DNA from 2 places in the Aeromonas molluscorum genome. Region 1 is predicted to be linked to the other one. Evidence: riboswitches for the same ligand, from Rfam matches in the RefSeq annotation. Region 1 holds a riboswitch; the other holds the start of a gene.

Region 1 (4,211 bases):
CCCACCTCTCTTCCCGGGAGCGCCCGGATGGCCGGGTTATCGAGCTGCAAGGCAATCCCATGCCCGGGGGGGGCTTCGTCATGACCTTCGCCGACATCACCCCCTTTCGCGATGCGGAACGGGTGCTGCGTGAGGCCAATGAACATCTGGAGGCGCGGGTGGCCGAACGAACCCGTGAGCTCTCGGCCCTCAACAGCCAGCTGCGCACCGTCAACGAGCAGGTTGAGCGGGCCAATCACTCCAAGAGCCGTTTCCTCGCGGCGGTGAGCCATGATCTGACTCAACCGCTCAATGCTGCCAAGCTGTTTACCTCCTCCTTGATTGAGACCTTGCCCGATGAGGGAGAAGCGGCCCGTCTCGCCCGTCACATCGATGATGCCCTGGGGGCGACCGAGGATCTCATCACCGACTTGCTCGACATCTCCCGGTTGGAGGCGGGCAAATTCAAGGCCAAGAAGCTCGATTTTGCCCTGGCGGATGTCTTTGACAACCTCAAGGCCGAGTTCGGGGTACTGGCCCAGGCAGGAGAGATAGAGTTTGCCGTGGTCGATACCCGGCTGGCCGTACACAGCGACGTGCGCTTGTTACGCCGTGTGCTGCAAAACTTCCTCACCAATGCATTTCGTTACAATCCCGGTGGACGGGTCTTGCTCGGTTGTCGCCGCCAGGGTCAGCAGCTGCGCATCGAGGTATGGGACACCGGGCCGGGCATCCCCCTGGACAAGCAGGAAGCCATCTTCGAAGAGTTCCAACGTCTGGATCACTCCCGCACTGCCCGTGAGCAGGGACTGGGGTTGGGTCTGGCCATCGCCCGCGGTATTTCGCAGGTGTTGGGACATCAGCTGACACTGCGCAGCTGGCCCGGGGCCGGCTCTGTGTTTGCCATCAGTCTCAACCTCGCCAGCCGCCCCTTGGTTGCCAGAACAGCCCTGAGCCCTGAGCCTCGGCGGGATAGCCAGCTGGCCGGGGTGCGGGTGCTCTGTCTCGATAATGAACCCGAGATACTGGTTGCCATGGCCTCCCTGCTGGGGCGGTGGGGCTGTGAGGTACGCTGCGTGCAGGACTTGGCCCAGGCCCTGACACTGGTGGAGACCTTCAAACCGGATCTGGTGCTGTCCGATTACCACCTCGACGATGGCAAGACGGGGTTGCAGGCGTTGCATATGCTGCGTCTTGCCCTCGGTACCGGCGTGGGGGGCATCATCATCAGTGCGGATCGAAAAGGCGAACTGCAGGCCCAGATCCGTGAGCATGGTTATGGCTATATCAGCAAGCCGGTCAAGCCACTCAAGCTCAGGGCGCTGATGAACAGCATGAGCGGGACCTGCAAACTTGATGATGATCACGAATTAACACATTAGTCTTCTGTTTGCAGGTAAACCACTTGGCAGAGGATCGTCGCATAAATGGCCTTTTAAGCCGATAAATTGCGTATTTTTGTGCTATTTGAATCCCTGCGACAAGGGGTGACTCACCTGGGGGGTTTGCTGCCTGCTCGGTTGGACCTTATATTTCCTTGGCGATTATTTTGATCGCGAATCAAGTTGTGCCAAAGGGCAAACCGGTCGAAAGGCCGGGACGCAAAACTTCCGGTCTAAGGGTCTGTTGTACCTAAGATAGCGGGGTCACCACAGGACTGTGTTTCCAGCTGGACGCCAAGCCAGCCTGGAATGTTGTCTGCTGTACCTGTCTGACATGCGTTGCCTTTTTCGTAAATAAAATGATAAACGAATAAGGAAATTCAACATGTTAAGTCCGAAACCCTCCTTGCTGGCCTTGATGGTGGCCGGGCTCTTTGCCTCCTCCGCCTATGCCGCAGCCCCAGGAAAGCCGACCATCGGATGGGGTGAAACCAAATTTGCCATCGTCGAAGTGGATCAGGCGGCGACCGCCTACAACAAGCTGGTGACCGTCCATGCCGACGGCGCCCCGGTCAGCGTGAGCTGGAACCTCTGGTCCGGCGATGTGGGTCAGACCGCCAAGGTGCTGCTGGACGGCGTCGAGGTGTGGAGCGGCCCGTCCGGTGCCTCCGGCACCGCCAACTTCAAGGTGACCAAGGGCGGTCGCTACCAGATGCAGATCGAGCTATGCAACGCCGGTGGCTGTACCCGATCCGATGCCAAGGAGATAGTGGTCGCCGACACCGACGGCAGTCATCTGTTGCCCCTCAATACGCCGCTCCAAGAGAACAACAAACCCTACACCAACAAGTCCGGCAAAGTAGTCGGTACCTATTACGTGGAGTGGGGCGTCTATGGCCGCAAGTTCACGGTCGACAAGATCCCGGCCCAGAACCTGACCCACATCCTCTATGGCTTTACCCCCATCTGCGGTGGCAATGGCATCAATGACAGCCTCAAGGAGATCGAAGGCAGCTTCGAGGCGCTGCAACGAGCCTGTGCCGGGCGTGCCGACTTCAAGGTGGCCATGCATGACCCCTGGGCCGCCATCCAGATGCCCCAGGGCAACCTCAAGGATTTCGATGAGCCGTATAAAGGCAACTTCGGTAACCTGATGGCCCTGAAACAAGCGCATCCCGACCTCAAGATATTGCCATCGGTCGGTGGCTGGACCCTCTCCGACCCCTTCTATTTCCTCGATGACAAGAGCAAGCGCGACACCTTCGTCGCCTCGGTCAAAGAGTTCCTGCAGACCTGGAAGTTCTTCGACGGGGTAGATATCGACTGGGAGTTCCCGGGGGGGCAGGGAGCCAATCCCAGCCTGGGTGGCCCCAATGATGGTGCCACTTATGTGACCCTGATGAAGGAGCTGCGCGCCATGCTCGACGAGCTGGAGGCCACCACAGGTCGCCAGTACGAGCTGACCTCGGCGATCAGTGCCGGTGGCGACAAGATTGCCAAAGTCGATTATCAGGCGGCGCAGCAGTACATGGATCACATCTTCCTGATGAGTTACGACTTCAACGGAGCCTGGACCAATACCGAACTGGGTCATCAGACCAACCTGTTTGAAGCGAGTTGGGATGCCAACACCAAGTACACCACCGACAAGGGGGTCAGGACGCTGCTCGGCCAGGGTGTGACCCCGGGCAAGATAGTGGTCGGGGCGGCCATGTATGGCCGCGGCTGGACCGGGGTGAATGGCTACCAGGCTGGCAACCCCTTCACCGGCACCGCCACAGGGCCGGTCAAGGGCACCTGGGAGAATGGTGTGGTGGATTACCGCCAGATCGTGAATGACTACATGGGGGCTGGCTGGGAACAGGGTTATGACGAGGTGGCAGAGGCACCTTATGTGTTCAAGGCCAGCACCGGGGATCTCATCACCTTCGACAACGATCGTTCGGTCAAGGCCAAGGGGCAGTATGTGCTGGCAAACCAGCTCGGCGGCCTCTTCTCCTGGGAGATTGACTCGGATAATGGTGACATTCTCAACGCCATGCATGAGGGGTTGGGAAATGGCAGTGGCACCTCCCCCGTCAACAAGCCGCCCATTGCCAACGCGGGCAAGGATCTCGGCGTAACAGGCCCGGCGAGCGTGACCCTGGACGGTTCGGCCTCCCGAGATCCCGAAGGCTCGGCCATAGGCTACGGCTGGATGCAGGTATCAGGTCCGGCCGTCCAGTTGGCGGGAGCCAATCAGGCGCAAGCCAGCTTCAACCTGGATGAGGTGTCTCAGGACGTCAATCTGGTGTTCGAATTGACGGTGACCGATGCCGATGGACTCACAGCCAAGGATCAGGTCGTGGTGACCAACAAGGCACCTCAGCCCAATCTTGCGCCAGTCGTGGTGCTTCCTGCCACCGCCAAGGTCGAGTCTGGCAAGCAGGTGAGTATCCAGGCGCAGGCCACTGATCCCAACGGGGATACCCTCAGTTACCAGTGGACGGTACCGGCCGGCTTGACCGCCACCGGGCAGAGCAGCGCGACCTTGGTCGTGACGGGGCCGAGCGTCACTGCCGAAACCGGTTATGACCTGAGTGTGACCGTCACCGACGGCGCCCTGGATGCCCAGGCCAGCACCCGGCTGACGGTCACGCCGGTGAGTGGTGGTGGCGATTGTGGCGCCACCGATCCGGATGCTGCCAATTGGCCTGCCTGGAGCGCCACGACCACTTACAACGGTGGCGAGAAGGTGAGTCATGGCGGCCTGGTCTGGCAGGCCAAATACTGGACCCAGGGCAATGAACCGAGTCGCAGCAGCGATCAGTGGAAGCTGATAAGCCAGGTGCAACTGGGTTGGGATGCCGC
Region 2 (4,211 bases), on a different contig from region 1:
GAGGTGGGAGGAAACTCCTGAGAGAAGCAGGGCGCATTGCCGGTCACGTTGGCAAAATGAGCGGCATGCCCTCCTTCGTGGAACAGGGTATTGAGCCCGCTCCAGCCGCTGCCGACCTGACCCGGGTTGGCCAGGCTGGTGAAGTTGACCACGGCCGGCACCCACTGCCCCTCCTGCCAGAAGCTCGGCACTGGGCCATGGCAGAAGCCGTTCTCATACTTGCCGGGCCTGTCCAGCAAGTCCAGGGTCAGCACGGCATCCCGGTACTGGATGCCGAGGCGGCGGAAGCTCTGCACCCAATCTTGCAAGGCACGGGAGAAAGGGACATAGGGATCGAGCTGGCGGGTCACGTCGCCACTCACCGAGAAGCGCAGGTTATGGGGCTGCAGCGCCGCCTCCCCCTTGGCCTCTTTAAGTTCGGCCAGGCTCTGGCGGGTACGCGCCTCGGTGCGGGCGATGAAATCATCCAGAATGACAAACAGCTGCTCTGGGCTCATCTGCTCATTCTTGCGCACCTTGTATTCGAAGTAGTCGCGATAACCCATGGTGCGGGCAAAGCGATTGCGCAGCTGAACGATCTCCAGGAAGCCCGAGTCCAGGGCCCACTGCTCCAGAGTATGGAAGAGTGCCACGGCGCTGGCGCGCACGGCTTCAACCGGGCTCGCGACCAGAGAGGCACCGGCGGCGGGCAAACTGCCGGGAACTGTCCGGCCCTGTTCGTCCAGCAGCTCCAGCTTGAGCTCCTTGCGGCGGGCGAAGAGCTTGGCCTCGGCGGCCACCAGTTCGTCCATCAGGGCGGCGGCGGCCGGATCCTCGATGACATTGCACTCGAAGAAGGCCAGCCAGCCCGCAAGCCCCCGCTTGAGATCCGTCTCCTCGGCCTGGGCCAGCATGGCTCTGAGCTCCGGCAACCGGGCCGGATTGGCACAAAACCCCTTGTAGGCCTGCTCGGCCGCGGTGAAGCCAGCCTGATCATCGCTGGTACCCATATAAGTCGACCAGAACAGATCCTCTTTGCGCCTGTGCAGCGCCAGATAGTCCTGATTCAACTGGTTGAAGTAATTCCTGGCAATGGAATTCATAAGTTCCCTCTTGTTGTGATGGGGTCAATCCGGGTTGGCCCTGATGCTATGTACGCTGGGATGCGCTGTTCCACGCTAGCAGAAGCCAAACCATCTGTCTGCGCCCTCCATCACCTCTGAACAATGGCTGTTATTTCAAACCATTAGCAGGTAATAGCACGATTATTTCTTCAGCAGGCAAGCCATCCGCTGTCGCACAAAAGGTGGTCGGCAGCTCCGGTCAGTTCCTTTTTTGCTAATTTATGTTAATTTTTTGTTCAAAATTAGCCATTATTGGTCGTCGAATGAAACCGACACCCAGACACAGTCATTTGGCAAACTGGTCGAGAGGCCAGGACGCAAAGCCTCCGGTCCCCTGACCAGTCAAGGGATAGCGGGGTTGCAGCAGGTGTTCGGGGGTTCCCCGCCAAGCTGACTGCCCAGACAGACTCAATACAAGGAATCTATGGCAGTGAATCAACCACTTCATCGTCTTGCCGTCATCACCGCCCTGCTGGCCAGTGGTGGCGCCCTCGCCCACGGCTACATCAGCAGCCCGGAAGCCCGCAACACTCTGTGCAAGAACGGCGGCAACATTGGCTGCGGCGCCATCCAGTGGGAACCTCAGAGCCTGGAAGCCCCGTCCGGCTTCCCGGACGGCGGTCCTGTTGATGGCGAAATAGCCGCAGCCGGCCATGCCCAGTTCGCCGAGTTGAACGCCCAGACCAGCGATCGCTGGACCAAACGCAGTGTCAGCGCGGGCCCCATCGACATCAGTTGGACTTTTACCGCCAATCATGTCACCCGCAACTGGCGCTACTACCTCACCAGGCAGGATTGGGATCCCAACCAGCCCATAAGCCGAAATAGCTTCGATCTGACCCCCTTCTGTGTCATCGACGGCGGCATGGTGCAGCCACCCAAACAGATGACCCACAGCTGTACCCTGCCAGAGCGCACCGGCTACCAGCTGATCCTGGGAGTCTGGGAAGTCGGGGATACACCCAACAGCTTCTACAACCTGATCGATGCCCGTTTCCAGGAGGGTGATCTGCCGCCGCTGACCTGGAGCCAGAGCGGCACCATCTATCCCTCTCTGGATCTCCGGACAGGAGACAAGGCCATGACCCGGGTGTTCGATGCCAATGGCGAGCGTCCCGATCTGCAGACGGTACTCACCGTCACCAGTGACGAGCAAGGGCTCAAAAACAACTGGGCGCAGGCCCTGGCCAGCCAGATAAACGCCGAGCAGAGCCAGATCCGCGCCGGCCAGCCGGGCAGTGGCGACAGCTTCAACCCCGTCTACGGCCAGAACCCCATCTATCTGAAGGCGGGTAGCGGCCTGGCGCGGGTCGAGATCCAGCTAGAACAGCAGCAACCTCCCCAGACAGACAGCATGGCGGTGAGCGGTCTGAGCGACAGCTACCCCCTCGATGGCGGCAAGCTCAAGCTCGACTTCACCCTGGCGGTGCAGGGAGATCTGGCCGTGACCGCCACCCTCTATGACCATGGCGGCGCAGCCAAAGGGCAGATCCAGGCCGACATCAAGGATGCCAGCCAGAGTCTGAGCCTTGCGCTGACCGACCTCAGCGCCGGTCACCACCAGCTGGTGCTCGCAGGCACTCCCAAAGGGGGCGGATCCATCTTGCAGCAGACCGTCGATCTCATGCTGCAAGATCCGGTCAGCGGCGATTACCAATATGTGTTCCCTGCCTCTCTCTCGGCCTACAAGAGCGGGATCAGGGTGCTGCAACCCAAAGATGGCAAGATCTACCAGTGCAAACCTTTCCCCGCCGAAGGCTGGTGCAGCCAGTGGAGCAGCAACGCCACTCACTATGAGCCAGGAGTTGGCAGCCATTGGCAGGATGCCTGGCAATTGGTGCAGTAAGGCCTGAGGCCGTGACCGACCAGACAACGGGGAGCCTTTGGCTCCCCGTTTTATCAGCTGCTCCCTGTCGACAGGACGAAAGACTCAGATCTGGTAATCGATGAGCGGCTCACCGTGCAGCGCCCGGGCCTGAATGTCGGCCAGCGCCAGTTCGGGGTTGCAGAGCTGGATAAATTGCCAGGCGAAGTTGTGCTGGAACTGCCCCTGCTTGAGGCCAATCCAGGCAGTGTGAGGGGCGAACAACCGACTACCATCGAGCTGATGGAGCCCCAGGTCTCGCTGGGGATCGAACGCCATGTCCGCCAGGATGCCCACGCCCATCTCCAACTCCACGTAGGTCTTGATGACGTCCGAGTCCTGAGCGGTCAGCAGGATCTGGGGTGAAATACCCGCGGCGGCGAAGGCCTCATCAACCCTGATGCGACCCGTGAGCCCGGCCTGATAGGTGATGATGGGCCACTGGGCCAGGGCGGCCAGACTGAGCGGCTCCTCCCCGGCCAGGGGATGGCCCCTAGGCACCACTATGTTGTGGTGCCAGCGGTAGTAGGGAAAGGCCACCACGCCTTCGCTGCGGTCGAGCTGCTCACTGCTGATGCCGATATCCACCTCACCGGTTTGCAGCAGCCGAACTATCTCCTCTGGCCCCCCCTGGCGCAGCTCCAGTTGCACCTCGGGGAAACGCTCACGAAATGCCTTCACCACCCGTGGCAGCGCATAGCGCGCCTGGGTATGGGTCGTCGCCACCAGCAAGCGCCCCGACTCGCGGTTGGCGAAGGCGCTGGCCAGCTTGCGGATGTTGCTGGCGTCATTGAGGATGCGCTCGGCGAGCACCAATAGCTCCTTGCCCGGCTCCGTCATGCCAAGCAGCCGCTTGCCATAGCGCACGAACAGGGCGATGCCGAGCTCCTCTTCCAGCTCGCGGATATGGCGACTGACCCCGGACTGGGAGGTGAACAGCGCGTTCGCCACCTCGGTCAGGTTATAGTCGCGCCGGGCCGCCTCCCTGATGATCCTTAACTGTTGAAAATTCACCCTCGCCTCCTGCATGCCAAGGGTTGCCCCCATTTGATATAACCCCGCCATGCCGGTTGGCATGTCGGTTTCCATTTCTCTGTTCGCATCGCCCTGGGCTGCATCCGCTTTATATCTGGTCGTCAGGGTCGCGCTGAGCCAATCTGGCCACCAATCGCACTGTCTGTCCGGTGCTGAATTGTGCCGCCTCGACGCGGCTCCGTTCGGCTTTGAATGATAACGGTGCCCCT

What was found. Region 1 has a riboswitch for cyclic di-GMP ahead of ACSMDR_RS06600 (glycosyl hydrolase family 18 protein). Riboswitches for the same ligand answer to the same signal wherever they lie in the genome.
Region 2: another riboswitch for cyclic di-GMP. It lies ahead of gbpA (N-acetylglucosamine-binding protein GbpA); the one in region 1 lies ahead of ACSMDR_RS06600 (glycosyl hydrolase family 18 protein).

The regions. Positions count from the first base shown of each region.
Region 1 covers NZ_JBPQCY010000001.1:1,381,457-1,385,667, reverse strand. The annotation lists gene ACSMDR_RS06605 (hybrid sensor histidine kinase/response regulator) at 1-1,361, shown strand, start outside; cyclic di-GMP riboswitch class I at 1,546-1,633, shown strand; gene ACSMDR_RS06600 (glycosyl hydrolase family 18 protein) at 1,747-4,211, shown strand, end outside.
Region 2 covers NZ_JBPQCY010000002.1:404,754-408,964, reverse strand. The annotation lists gene ACSMDR_RS12515 (M3 family metallopeptidase) at 1-1,082, opposite strand, end outside; cyclic di-GMP riboswitch class I at 1,386-1,469, shown strand; gene gbpA (N-acetylglucosamine-binding protein GbpA) at 1,528-2,949, shown strand; gene cbl (HTH-type transcriptional regulator Cbl) at 3,034-3,981, opposite strand.